DNA from 2 places in the Nocardioides sp. NPDC127514 genome. Region 2 is predicted to be linked to the other one. Evidence: riboswitches for the same ligand, from Rfam matches in the RefSeq annotation. Region 2 holds a riboswitch; the other holds the start of a gene.
What was found. Region 2 has a riboswitch for glycine ahead of gcvT (glycine cleavage system aminomethyltransferase GcvT). Riboswitches for the same ligand answer to the same signal wherever they lie in the genome.
Positions count from the first base shown of each region.

Region 1: it holds a riboswitch for glycine, as region 2 does, so the genes downstream of both, gcvP (aminomethyl-transferring glycine dehydrogenase) here and gcvT (glycine cleavage system aminomethyltransferase GcvT) in region 2, are expected to answer to the same signal.

Region 1 is NZ_JBEORF010000036.1:10,635-17,646, reverse strand. Features, by position in the region: gene ABTX24_RS25010 (SGNH/GDSL hydrolase family protein) at 1-1,045, shown strand, start outside; gene gcvP (aminomethyl-transferring glycine dehydrogenase) at 1,097-3,985, opposite strand; glycine riboswitch at 4,045-4,135, opposite strand; gene ABTX24_RS25000 (MerR family transcriptional regulator) at 4,217-4,834, opposite strand; gene ABTX24_RS24995 (MFS transporter) at 4,980-6,386, opposite strand; gene ABTX24_RS24990 (helix-turn-helix transcriptional regulator) at 6,529-7,012, shown strand, end outside.
Region 2 is NZ_JBEORF010000028.1:68,241-75,252, forward strand. Features, by position in the region: gene ABTX24_RS21605 (amidase domain-containing protein) at 1-1,117, shown strand, start outside; gene ABTX24_RS21610 (hypothetical protein) at 1,147-1,557, shown strand; gene ABTX24_RS21615 (helix-turn-helix domain-containing protein) at 1,584-2,111, opposite strand; gene ABTX24_RS21620 (L-serine ammonia-lyase) at 2,151-3,557, opposite strand; gene gcvH (glycine cleavage system protein GcvH) at 3,606-3,977, opposite strand; gene gcvT (glycine cleavage system aminomethyltransferase GcvT) at 3,998-5,101, opposite strand; glycine riboswitch at 5,158-5,258, opposite strand; glycine riboswitch at 5,260-5,355, opposite strand; gene ABTX24_RS21635 (CobW family GTP-binding protein) at 5,433-6,470, shown strand; gene ABTX24_RS21640 (hypothetical protein) at 6,441-7,012, opposite strand, start outside.

The DNA of each region.
Region 1 (7,012 bases), on a different contig from region 2:
CGGCAACAGCAACTCCGGCGAGTCGCTCGTCGATGCGGGTGGCAGCGCGACCTACTTCGACAACGCCGGCCACACCGCCGAGACGATCAACCGCTGCCACCGCAGCACGGCCGCCGAGGCGTACGTCGGCGGTGGCGTGAACGGGCTCAACCTGGCCTGCTCCGGCGCGAAGGTCGCCACGACCACGACCAGCGAGGGCTACTTCAAGCCCGGCATCGACTTCTACTCCAGCGGCGGCAACCAGGGTCAGGCCCTCATGCTGCAGAGCTTCGCGGCGAGCCACAACGTCAAGGCGGTGACGATCGGCATCGGCGGCAACGACTTCAACTTCGCCGCGATCGTCACCCAGTGCGTGCAGAACTTCCTGCTCTCGCCGTCCTGGAGCAAGGACTACTGCAAGGACGACGCGGTCGTCACCAGCGCCATGGCGGCCGGCAATGTCGCCGCGGTACGCGCCAGGATCGCCACCGCGTTCCAGAACGTGCGCACCGCCATGCGCAACGCGGGCTACGCGGACGGCGCATGGACCCTGATCGTCCAGAACGTGCCCTCGCCGCTCGCGACCTCCTCGGTCTACCGCTACAGCGAGTCCGGCTACACCCGTCAGAACACCGGCGGCTGCGGCTTCTGGAACGCGGATGCCGACTACGCGTACACCACGATCCTGCCGACGATCAACAACGCGATCTCAGGTGCGGCGAGCGACTCCGGGCTGACCAACATCAAGAAGATCGACGTCACCGGCGCCTTCGCGGGCCGCCGGCTGTGCGAGAACACCGTGGGCCTTCTCGAGGAGAAGGGGCTGTCGAGCTGGCGGGCCTCCGGCGCGGTCGACCGCACCGAGTGGGTCAACCAGATCCGCACCGTCTCCACCGCGAGCGGCAACTACTACATCCAGGAGAGCCTGCACCCCAACTACTGGGGACAGCTCGCCCTGCGCAACTGCCTACGCCAGGCCTACAACGGCGGCGCGCCGAGGTCCGGCACGTGCACCCACGGCACCGGGCTCAACGCCAACGGCGAGCCGATCATGACCCTGAGCTGACCAAGACCTCGCCGAGTCGGCGCGTCATGACGCGCCGACTCGGCGATAACGTCACTCGGCGAAGGACTCCACCGGCGGGCAGGAGCAGACCAGGTTGCGGTCGCCGTAGGTGTTGTCGATGCGGGCCACCGGCGGCCAGTACTTGTCCGGGTCGATGCCGCGCGGGAAGACGGCCTCCTCGCGGGAGTAGGCGCGGTCCCAGTCGCCGACGAGGGCACGAGAGGTGTGCGGGGCACCGCGCAGGACCGAGGTCTCGGCGGTCCACTCGCCCGAGGCGACCCGGTCGATCTCGCCCTTGATCGCGATCATCGCGTCGATGAACCGGTCCAGCTCGCCGAGGTCCTCGGACTCGGTGGGCTCGACCATGAGCGTGCCGGCGACCGGGAAGGACATCGTCGGGGCGTGGAAGCCGTAGTCGATGAGCCGCTTGGCGACGTCGTCGACGGTGACACCGGTCTCCTTGGTGATCGGCCGCAGGTCGAGGATGCACTCGTGCGCGACCAGGCCGGTCTCGCCGCGGTAGAGCACCGGGAAGTGCTCGTTGAGGCGCGAGGCCACGTAGTTGGCCGACAGCACCGCGGCCGACGTCGCCCGGGTCAGACCCTCGGCGCCCATGAGCCGGACGTACGCCCACGAGATCGGCAGGATGCCGGCCGAGCCGTACGGAGCCGCCGAGATCGCGCCGATGCCCGAGCGCTTCGAGGTGTCCGGGTGCAGGGAGTGCGAGGGCAGGTAGGGCGCCAGGTGGGAGCGGACCGCGACCGGGCCGACGCCCGGACCGCCACCGCCGTGCGGGATGCAGAAGGTCTTGTGCAGGTTCAGGTGGGAGACGTCGCCACCGAACTCGCCGGGCTTGGCGTAGCCCAGGAGCGCGTTGAAGTTGGCGCCGTCGATGTAGACCTGACCGCCGGCCTCGTGCACCAGCGAGCAGACCTCGGTGATGCCCTCCTCGTAGACCCCGTGGGTCGAGGGGTAGGTCACCATGATCGCGGCGACGTTCTCGCCGTGGGCGTCCAGCTTCGCCCGCAGGTCGTCGAGGTCGACGGTGCCGTCCTCGGACGACTTCACGACCTCGACCTTCATCCCGGCCATCACGGCCGAGGCGGCGTTGGTGCCGTGCGCGGAGGACGGCATCAGGCAGATCTTGCGGTGACCCTGGCCCTGCGCGTCCAGGTAGCCGCGGATCGCCATCAGGCCGGCGAACTCACCCTGCGAGCCGGCGTTCGGCTGGATGGAGACCTCGTCGTAGCCGGTGACCTCTGCCAGCCAGCCCTCCAGCTCACCGACCAGACGCGTGTAGCCGGCGGCGTCCTCGGCGGGCACGAACGGGTGCAGGTCGGCGAAGCCGGGCAGCGAGATCGGCTCCATCTCGGTGGTCGCGTTGAGCTTCATGGTGCACGAGCCGAGCGGGATCATGCCCTTGTGCAGCGCGTAGTCGCGCGCCGCCAGCTTGTGCAGGTAGCGCAGCATCTGGGTCTCGCTGTGGTGCGCGTTGAAGACCTCATGGGTCAGGTAGTCGGTGGTGCGCAGCAGGCCGTCAGGCAGCGCGCTGGCCGTGGTGCGGTCGATCTCGTCCAGGTCCGCACCCGCGACGCCGAAGGCGTTGAGCACGGCCGACAGGGTCGAGCGAGTGGTCGCCTCCGAGGTCGAGATACCGACGGTGTCGGCGTCCACGAGACGAAGATGTACGCCGAAACGGCGCGCCGCGGTGACGACGTCTGCCGCCCGGCCGGGGACGGTGACACCCAGCGTGTCGAAGAACGTCTCCGAGACCAGCGGGAGCCCGGCCGACTTGAGCGCGGCGGCCAGGACGGCGGCGTAGCGGTGGGTCCGGGTCGCGATCGTCCGCAGCCCGTCGGGGCCGTGGTAGACGGCGTACATCGAAGCGCCGACGGCCAGCAGCACCTGCGCGGTGCAGATGTTGGAGGTCGCCTTCTCGCGGCGGATGTGCTGCTCGCGGGTCTGCAGAGCGAGACGGTACGCGGGCCGCCCCTCGGCATCGACGGAGACGCCGACGAGACGACCCGGCAGGTGCCGCTCGATCCCCTCGTGGACGGCCATGTAGCCGGCGTGCGGGCCGCCGTAGAAGAGCGGGATGCCGAAGCGCTGGGTGGAGCCGACGACGACGTCGGCGCCGAGGGTGCCGGGCGCCTCCAGGACGGTGAGCGCGAGCAGGTCGGCGGCGACGACGGCGAGCGCACCCCGCTCGTGGGCGGCGTCGATGATCGGCTTGAGGTCGGGGACGCGACCGGAGGCGCCGGGGTACTGCACCAGCACGCCGATCACGTCGCCCTCGGGCAGACCCTGCGAGAGGTCGGCCACGACGACCTCGAGGCCCATCGCCTCGGCACGCACCTTCACGACCTCGATCGACTGCGGCAGGGCGTCGGCGTCGATGACGAACGGACCGGAGCCCTTGCGGTTGGCCCGGTGGACCAGCGCCAGCGCCTCGGCGGCCGCGGTGCCCTCGTCCAGGAGCGAGGAGTTGGCCACCGGGAGGCCGGTCAGGTCGCCGACCATGGTCTGGAAGTTGATGAGCGCCTCGAGGCGGCCCTGGGAGATCTCGGGCTGGTAGGGCGTGTAGGCGGTGTACCAGCTGGGGTCCTCGAGCACGTTGCGACGGATCACCGGCGGCGTCACGGTGGCGTGGTAGCCGAGCCCGATCATCGCCTCGCCGGGCTTGTTGGAGGCTGCGATCTCCCGCGCCAGCGACGCGACCTGCGCCTCGCTCAGCGCGGCCGGCAGGTCCAGCGACTCGACCGAGCGGATCCCGGCCGGGACGGCGGCGTCCATCATCGCTGCTACCGAGTCGTACCCGAGCCGCGCGAGCATGGTCGCCTCGTCGGCGGCCGAGAGTCCGACGTGGCGCGCCACGAACGGGGAGGCGGCGTCGAGCTCGGACAGAGTGGGCGTGTCGGACACAGTGGCTCCTGAGGGCATCTAAGACAACTCGTACGCCCTCCCCCTCTGTCACCGCACCTGCGCCGCTTCAGAGTTGCCTGGTCCGCACAGTCGTGGATGCCTGAGAGTTTCCGGGGAGGAATTGCCCCTTCGGCGCCCCTTCGAGAGGAGCTCTCCCGTGCGGGATGGTCAGCACCTCCAGCATAAACGACACGACCCCGAGGCCCCGCCTCTGCGGGGACCTCGGGGTCTAGTGTTACGTGACGTTTACTAGCCTGCGTTGCGCGCCGCGCGGCGGGCGGAGAGCTCGTCGGACATCGAGGCGACCTGCTCGCCGTCGTCGGTCGTACGCTCGCTGGGGAGCTCGGAGAGCGTGCCCTCGATCTCGCGCCAGACGCCACCGATGGCGATCCCGAAGACGCCCTGCCCGCCCTGGAGCAGGTCGATGACCTCGTCGTTGCTGGTGCACTCGTAGACCGAGGCGCCGTCGCTCATCAGGGTGACGCGGGTCAGGTCGTCGGTGCCTCGCTCACGCAGGTGCTGCACGGCAGCGCGGATCTGCTGCAGCGAGATGCCGGCGTCGAGGAGCCGCTTGATGACCTTGAGGATCAGGATGTCGCGGAAGGAGTAGAGCCGCTGGGTGCCGGAGCCGGTCGCCCCGCGCACGCTCGGCTCGACGAGACCGGTGCGCGCCCAGTAGTCGAGCTGGCGGTAGCTGATCCCCGCAGCGTTGCAGGCCGTCGGCCCGCGGTAACCGGTGTCGCTCGGCAGGGGCGAGACATCGTCGGTGAAGAGAAGGCCCTGCTCGTCAGCCTGCTCCGCCGCGCGTTGCGCGTCGTCGGCGCCGTGCCCGGGCTTCTGCTCGTGGTCGAACACGATGTCCTCCATCGTCTACTCCGTTGTGCGTAACTCCACTCGGGGAATGAACGGCTGCGGCGGGGGGACCACATCGTTGGAGTTACAACAGAGACAACTACAAGGTAAGCGCCGCAAGGGCCCTGGTCAAAGAACCCCCTCCGGCGTGTCGTCCGGGCTAACCCTCAAGTAGAGCCTGAGGCTTTCGACGCCTGGCGGTCGCCACGAGCGCGGTCAGCACCAGGACGCCGGCCCCGACGAGGAGAGATGCCTGCATCCCCGGGAGCGTGAGGATCCCGGACGCACCGGCCCCCAGACCACCGAAGACGGCGACCGCGATCGCGCCGCCCGTCTGCCGGAACGTGCTCAGCGCACCGGTCGCGACACCCACGCGGGCGGGCTCGACGGCGTCGATCAGGTCGGCGGTGACGAGGGTGATCGCCAGTGCGCCGCCGGTGGCGAGCGGGACGAGCAGCACCAGGACCAGCCAGACCGGCGTCGTCGTCGTCAGCAGGAGCAGGGCGAGCATTCCGACCGCGAGGATCAGCTGGCCGCCGACGATCAGCGGGCGCCGGCCCACGACGTACGCCAGGCGCGGCGCCACGACGTTCGCGCAGGTGGTCATGGCCGCCGGAATGACGAACATCAGCCCGGCCTCAGCACCGCTCCAGCCCCGCACCTGCTGGTAGTAGAGGCCGAGCAGGAAGATGCCGCCGTAGAACCCGAAGTTGATGCCGAACCCGGAGACCAGCGCGACCGCGACCCTCCCCTGAGCCACCAGCCCGAGCGGGAGCACCGGCGCGGCCGAGCGACGCTCCACCACGACGAAGGCGACGGCCGCCGAGACGGCTACCGCTGCCGCGAGCAGGGTGGGCGCGTGCCAGCCGGTGTGACCGGCCTCGATGACGGCGTACGTCAGCGCCGACAGCGCGAGCACGGCGAGCGCCTGGCCAGGGAGGTCGAGCGGTGCTCGGCGCCGCACCGCCCGGATCCGCAGACCGGCCAGCAGGGCGACGATGAGGATCCCGACCGGAACGTTGACCAGGAACACCCAGCGCCAGCCGGCGTACTCGCTCAGCAGGCCTCCGGCCACCGGCCCCAGCGCCATCGCCGCCGATCCGCCGATCGTCCACACGGCGATAGCCTGCCCTCGGGCCCGCGCGTCGTCGTACGCCACCCGGACCAGCGCCAGCGACGCCGGCATGACCAGCGCGGCGGCAGCACCCTGCAGCACCCGGGCCGCGATGAGCGCCGGCATCACCGGAGCGGCCGCGCAGGCCACGGAGGCGACGGTGAACAGCACCACCCCCAGCGCATAGGCCCGGACCGGTCCGACCCGGTCGGTCACCGCGCCCGCCGAGAGCATCAGGGCAGCGAACATCAGCGTGTAGGCGTCCACGACCCACTGCAGCCCGGCCATCCCGCCACCCAGGTCCCGGTGCAGGTAGGGCAGCGCGATGTTGACCGCGGAGACGTCGACGGTGATCACCGTGAAGCCCAGGAGTGCGGCGAGCAGCGCTCGAACGCTTCCCGCGGGCGCGGCTGCCGGACCTCTGCTCGGCACCTCATGGGCTACTGCGGTCATCGTGCTCCTCCTCCGAGTCGTTGTCCCCGAAAGTCTGGTCGCGTCGCGCGCGCAGAGGCAGACCGCGCGATGCCGGGGTGTCACCAGGGGTGGGTGTGACACGGCCCCTCACGCGAGCCGGACCTGCGGCACACTGGTAGGGATGAGCGACATGGCTGCGACCGAGCTGGGGCGCTACCTGCGTGCCCGCCGGGCCCGGGTGACCCCGGAGGAGGCAGGCCTGCCCGCCGGGACCGGCGTGCGGCGTACGCCTGGGCTGCGGCGCGAGGAGCTCGCGGCGCTCGCCGGCGTCTCGGTGGACTACTACACCCGGCTGGAGCGCGGACGGGAGACCAACCCGTCGACGGCCGTGCTGGACTCGCTGGCCCGCACACTGCGCCTCACCGGCGATGCCCATCAGCGCCTGCACGAGCTGGCAGAGGTCGCCTCGGGACGGTTCAGCGAGCCTCAGGCGACGACCGACACGACCGTACGTCCCTCGGTGCTCGCCATGATCGAGAGGCTACGACCGCTGCCGGCCTTCGTGTTCAGCAGGCACAACGATGCACTCGCCGCCAACCGGCCGGGGCGACGGCTCTACCCAGGACTGTGGGAGGGGCCGCGGGAGCATCGGAACCTGACCCGCT
Region 2 (7,012 bases):
GGGAACATCGATCGGCTACACACCGATCGATGCGGTATCGGAGCATGTCGCCAGGGTCACAGCGGAGGAGCTGGTTGCGGCCGAGGCAGAGATCTGGCGCACGGGCGATCTGGCCACGGCCAAGTCGTTGGCGCTACGCACGCTCGACTCTCGGCTCAGCACCACCCTCTCACCAGAAGCAGTTGCCAAGGTGCTCGAGCGGGCAGCGATGCTCCGGAAGACGGTTACAGACAGCGGCTTTGAGATCACGCGGTACAGCGCCAGCGAAGACTACCGATTGGTCACGGGTGAGGGCCGGACCGTTGTTGAGGTGACGGTGATCCGAAGCTGGGTCGAGACCGACACAGTCACCCGCGAGCAGACAGACGTCGGAGACACTGACGTCTATCGCCTACCGCTTGAGCCAACGACCGATACTCGGATCCCATCCGCGTCAACCGTCGAGATTGCCGCGGAGGGCGAGCAAACGGCGAGCGAGCCTGGCGCCAAGTCAGCAGACACGCTTACGGAACAGGCTGAGAGCGAGACCGCCAAGCCACCGTCTTCCAAGCCCGAGGACTCCGATGTCACGGACGGAACGGTCGGCACGACCGCAAACAGTTTCAACTACACCGCGTTCGCGAACTACGGAAAGAAGTGGACCTCGTCCCCGTATAACGGCGACAAGAAGGAGGACTTCAACCCCAGCTATCCCTACTTCAAGAACAACTGCGCGAACTTCGTTTCACAGATGTACAACAAGGGCGGATGGAAGCGCACCGGCGGCGTCAACCCACGTTTGGACGGGAACTGGGACGACGATCTCTCCGGCCCCGCTGGCCCCTCACGCACGTGGTCGCAGGCCAAGGAGTTGTATAAGTACGCCAAGAACGAGAAGGGCCTCGACCCGCTCGGCAACATCTGGAACGCGGCCCCAGGCAACACGTACTTTATGGACTGGGACGGCGACAGGGTGATCAATCACGTCACTGCTGTCACTGCGCGATCCTCCCGAGGCATCCCGCGCATCAGCCAGAAGACCGCGAACCGCCACAACATGCTGCTCACCACCTGGAAGGCTAAGGTCGATGACAGCCACCCCAAGGTGAAGTGGTACGGCCTTCGTCGAACTACCTGACATCTGACAACGGGATAAGGACCCTCAACATGTGGATGTTTCTCGGATCGTGGATCTTCGTGTTCTTGTTGGTGGCGGTGGCCGGCGTCGGCCTGTTCGCACTGTGCAGACGACAGACCAGAATGACCGCCGCCATCGCGGCCGCCGCTTTCCTGGTTGCGACCGGCGTGTTTGTGTCATTCCTCGTCTCGCCGACGACGGTGGATGACGGAGTCATCTGCGGCGGGACCGTCGGAAGCACCCATGCTGATCCCCTCGACGATATGACGGCTGACGACCTTGCAGCCGAAGGAGCCGAGGACTACAGCGACGATTGCCGCGACGCCGCGCGCGGGCGCTTTGCTCTCATCGTCGGAAGCTACGTCATCGTGCTCGCCGGCATCGCTGGAGCCGTAGCAGCTCGGGGTTCGTCGCGTCAGCGGCGATCCGTCTCCGTCTGACGCTGCCTGGACGCGAACGCGGCTTCTCAGTTGGTGTCGGCCAGGTCTCCGAGGACCTCGATTCGGTCGGACCCGCTGAGCAGGCCGCCCATGGGCGAGACCTCGCGCATCTCGATGGAGTCGCGGTCGAGGCCGGTCATGACGCGCTGCAGGCCGCGTACGTCCTCGCTGTCGATGAGCGAGGTCCAGCGCTCGAGGTTCCGCTCGTGCGGTTGCCCGCTGACGTTGCGGCGGAGGTGGTCGAGGCGGCGCTCGATCCGCGGTTTCCACTCCTGCAGCGTCGTCGAGGTCAGGTCACCCGAGAGGCGTCGGTGAAGCATCCACGAGCGGCGTACCGAGCGCGTCAGGTCGGGCGTGATGGGGCGGCGTACGACCTCGAGGCGCCAGCCCATGCAGGACAGCAGGCGGTCGAGCTGATCGTCGCTCAGGTCGACCTTCCCGGAGAGGAACTGGCTGATGCTCGGCTGATGAACGCCACTGGTTCGCGACAGCGTCGACTGGGTGGTGCCCGTCTCGAGCATCACCTCGCGCAGGATCTCTCCACGTGACGACATGATCCGATCATAGCAAGATCTACTATGAGGCGCGTCGGCTCAGCACTCGATGACGTTGACCGCGAGGCCGCCGCGGGAGGTCTCCTTGTACTTGATCTTCATGTCGGCACCGGTCTCGCGCATCGTCTTGAGCGCCTTGTCGAGGCTGACCCTGTGGGAGCCGTCGCCGTTGAGGGCGAGGCGGGCGGCGTTGATGGCCTTCACGCTGGCGATGGCGTTGCGCTCGATGCACGGGATCTGCACGAGGCCGCCGACCGGGTCGCAGGTGAGGCCGAGGTTGTGCTCGATGCCGACCTCGGCGGCGTTCTCGACCTGCTCCGGGCTGCCGCCCAGGACCTCGCACAGCGCCCCGGCGGCCATCGCGCAGGCGGAGCCGACCTCGCCTTGGCAGCCGACCTCGGCGCCGGAGATCGAGGCGTTCGTCTTGCACAGGATCCCGATCGCGGCCGCGGTGAGCAGGAACCGGACGATGCCGTCCTCGATCGCGGACTCGTCCAACCCGGCCTGGGGAGCCACGAAACGTACCCAGTAGTGCAGGACGGCGGGCACGATGCCGGCGGCGCCGTTGGTGGGGGCGGTGACGACCCGGCCGCCCGAGGCGTTCTCCTCGTTGACCGCCAGGGCGAACAGGTTGACCCAGTCCATGACCCGGAAGGGGTCCTGGGCACCGGCTCCGGAGGACAGGTCGCGGTAGAGCAGCGGCGCCCGACGCGGGACACGCAGACCACCAGGAAGTACGCCGTCGGTGACCGGGTCACGGTCGCAGCCGGCCTGCACGCAGTCCGCCATCACCCGCCAGATCTCGAGCAGACCGGCGCGGATCTCCTCGTGCGTACGCCACGTCAGCTCGTTGGCGCGCATGAGGTCGGAGACCCGGAAGCCCTCGCGCTCGCAGGTGCTGAGCAGCTCGGCTCCGGTGGTGAAGGGGAAGCGGACCGGCGAGTGGTCCGGCACGACCCGGGCGGCGCCCGAGGCGTGCTCGTCGACCACGAAGCCACCGCCGACGGAGTAGTAGGTGCGCTCCCGGCGTACCTCTCCGGAGGCGTCGTAGGCGGTGAACACCATGCCGTTGGGGTGGCCCGGCAGGCTCTTGCGGCGATGCATCACCAGGTCGGTGTCGGCGTCGAAGCGGATCGGGGTGGCGCCGCCCAGCGACAGCTCTCGGCGCTCCCTGATGGCCGCCACCCGACCGGACGAGGCCCGGGTGTCGACGGTCGCCGGCTCCTCCCCCTCGAGACCGAGCAGGACCGCGCCTTCCGAGCCGTGACCGTGACCGGTGGCGCCGAGCGACCCGAACAGCTCGGCCCTCACCCGCGTGACCGCGTCCACGAGACCATCCGCGACGAGGCCGTCGACGAACGTCTTCGCGGCGCGCATCGGCCCGACGGTGTGGGAGGACGAGGGCCCGATGCCGATCGAGTAGAGGTCGAAGGTGCTCAGGGCCATCGCCACGACCGGTGCCGGGGCGCCGCTGAGGTCAGCGGTCACGACGGTTCACTCCTCGATCAGAGCGTCGTAGGCCGCGGCGTCGAGCAGCTCGGGAGCACCGGAGACGCGCATCTCGAAGAGCCAGCCAGCGCCGAACGGGTCGCTGTTGATCAGCGCCGGGTCGGCGACGACGGCCGCGTTGATCTCGAGGATCTCGCCGTCGGCGGGCGCGAAGAGGTCGCTGACCGACTTGGTCGACTCCAGCTCACCGCAGCTCTCTCCCCCGGTGATCTTGGTGCCGACCTCGGGCAGCTCGACGAAGACGATGTCGCCCAGCGCCTCGGTGGCGAAGGCGGTGACGCCGACGCGCGCGACGTCGTCTCGGATCTCGATCCACTCGTGCTCGGCGGTGTAGGACAGGTGGGTCGGGTTGCTCATGGCTGCGCTCATCTCTCGGCTCATTTCTTGGAGTAGAAGGGAAGATCGACGATCTCGGCGTCCTCGCGGCTGCCGCGCACGTCGACGTGGACCTTGGTGCCGGCGGCGGCGAGGTCAGGCCGGACGTACGCCATCGCGATGGGACGTCCGAGAGTCGGCGACGGGGAGCCGCTGGTGACCACGCCGATCTCGTCGCCGGTGGCCGGGTCCACGACGGCGTAGCCCGCCCGCGGAGAGCGGCGACCGGCAGCCACCAGGCCGACGAGCACGCTGCGCGGGCCCTCGTCGCGGCGTACGGCCAGGGCGGCGTCGCCGACGAAGCCGTCGGGCTTGTCGAAGACGACGACCCGGCCGAGACCGGCCTCGAAGGGGGTCGTCTCGCGGTTCAGCTCGTGCCCGTAGAGCGGCATGCCGGCCTCGAGCCGGAGAGTGTCGCGGCAGGCGAGCCCGGCGGGCTGCAGGCCGTGCGGCGTACCTGCCTCGGTGAGCGCCTCCCAGACGGCAGCGGCCGACGAAGGCGCGCAGTAGATCTCGAAGCCGTCCTCGCCGGTGTAGCCGGTGCGGGCGAGCAGGGCCTCGACCCCGGCGACCGTGCCGGCGTCGATGGCGTAGTACTTCAGGGAGGAGACGTCCAGGTCGGTCACAGCGGCCAGGATCGCCGCCGAGGCGGGGCCCTGGACCGCGATCAGCGCCCACTCCGCGGAGGCGTCGTGGACCGCGGCACCGAACCCCTGGGAACGCTCGACCAGCGCCGGAGCGACGACACCGACGTTGCTCGCGTTGGCGACGACCAGGTAGCGCTCCTGCTCGAGCCGGTAGACGACCAGGTCGTCGATGATGCCGCCGTCCTCGGCGCAGATCATCGAGTAGCGGGCGCGGCCGATGCCGATCGCCGAGGGCCTGCCGACCAGGGCGTGGTCGAGGGCGCGTCCGGCCTCGGGGCCGGTCACCTCGATCTCGCCCATGTGGGACAGGTCGAAGAGGCCCGCGGTGGTGCGTACGGCATGGTGCTCGGCGGTCTCCGAGCCGTAGCGGACCGGCATGCTCCAGCCGGCGAAGTCGGTGAACGAGGCGCCGAGCGCCTGGTGGATCGCGTGCAGAGGGGTAGGGACGGGTGAGGTCATGTGTGCGGGAGGCTCCCTGGTGGTGGGTGCCGACAGCGGCACCCGTGGACGGGTGACCTCCCCGCTCTGTCATCGCTACCTGAGAGCTTCACCGCCCGATGGGGGCGATTTGCACCGTGGGTGCAGGATCCAGCGGATCCTGTCTTTCCAGAGGTCGCCTCACCACAGCGGTCATGGGGCCTGAGAGATTCTGGGGAGGTTTGCTCCTTCGGCGCCTCACCCCGGATGGGCAAGGACTCTCCCGCTGCGGTTCAAGTGGCGGATGTGAAGTTGTGCGGCAAACCTAGGTGTGGCCATCTCAGCCGTCAAGATGACGACCTACGATGGCCCGATGCCACCGACCAGCACCAGCAGCCGGGTTCCCGTGGTCATCCTCACCGGTCATCTCGGGTCGGGTAAGACCACGCTGCTCAACCATCTGCTGCGCCAGCCCGGCGCTCGGGTGGGCGTGGTCGTCAACGACTTCGGCGACATCAACGTCGACGCCGGGCTGGTCACCGGCCAGATCGACGAGCCGGCCTCGATCGCCGGGGGCTGCCTGTGCTGCCTGCCCGACGCCGGTGGTCTCGACGACGCTCTCGAGAAGCTGACCCACCCGCGGCTCGCGCTCGACGTCGTCATCGTCGAGGCCAGCGGGATCGCCGAGCCCGGCACGCTGGCCAAGCTGGTCCGGTTCAGCGGTGTCGAGCGGGTACGCCGCGGTGGGCTCATCGAGGTCGTCGACGCCGCCTCCTACTTCGAGACCCTCGACGACGGCAGGGGCCCGGCGCCGGTCCGGTTCGCGGCCGCCTCGCTGGTCGTGATCAACAAGACCGACCTGGTTCCGGCTGCCGAGCGGGACGAGGTCCTGGCGCGCATCGAGCGACGCGTGCGCGAGCACAACCCCGAGGTCCACATCGCGTACGCCGTGGGTGGCCGCATCGACCCGCGGCTCGTCTACGACGCCGCCGTGCCCGAGGACCCGCCCGACGAGCTGCCGATCGCCGCGCTGCTGCGCGAGGCGGCCGCCTCGCACGAGGCTCATCAGCATGCCCGGGCGGTCACCGTGACGACGCCGGGCACCATCGAGCCGGGTCGACTGGTCGACCTGCTCGAGGAGCCGCCGGCGACGGCGTACCGGGTCAAGGGGACCGTCGCCGTCGCGACCGGTCAGGGACCGCGCAGCTACCACGTGAACCTGGTCGGACGCAGCGCCCACGTCGCCGCGGCCAGGCGGACACAGGACGCGACGAGCGAGCTCGTGGCGATCGGCCTCGAGCTCGAGACCGACTCAGTCCGGCTGGACCTTGCCGATGCCCTCGCCCCGGCCGAACGACCGAGCACCGAGGGTCTTCGCCGGCTACGCCAGCTGGTCCGCGTCAGTCTCTGAGACCGAGGTCCATCCCCGGACCCGATGGACAGTCGCCGTCTTCGGGTGGGATCCGGTGGGCGGCCCGATCTCGAAGAGGTCGATCATCAGGAACAGCGGGTAGGTCGGAGCCTGGGGAAGACGTCGTACGACGCGGCCTTCGCAGCCGATGACGGTCTCCTGCCCGTCCCAGATCGCCGTCCAGGTGTGGGCCCGGGTCGCGTCGAACGGGACGGTGACCTCTGCCATGTCGGTGGTCAGGCGTGGGTCGTGGTGCGCCTTGACCCCCGAACGGGCGACCGTGGTCGCGCCGATCGCGTCCGCATCGATCTCGAAGAGGCAGATCTCCCCGGAGTCCTCACCGGAGAGATGCTCGGTGCCGACCAGCCATGCCGCGAGCATGCAGCCCTCGTCCCGGGTCGCGGCGACGGTCACGTCGACGCGACCGCGAGCGGGAGCGAACAGGAGCCGTTGCGGCGTCTCGGTCCGCACCACCAGCCCGTCCTCCCGGTGACGATGCGTTCCGCGTGCGGTGCCGACCGGACCGGAGTACGCGCCGGTCT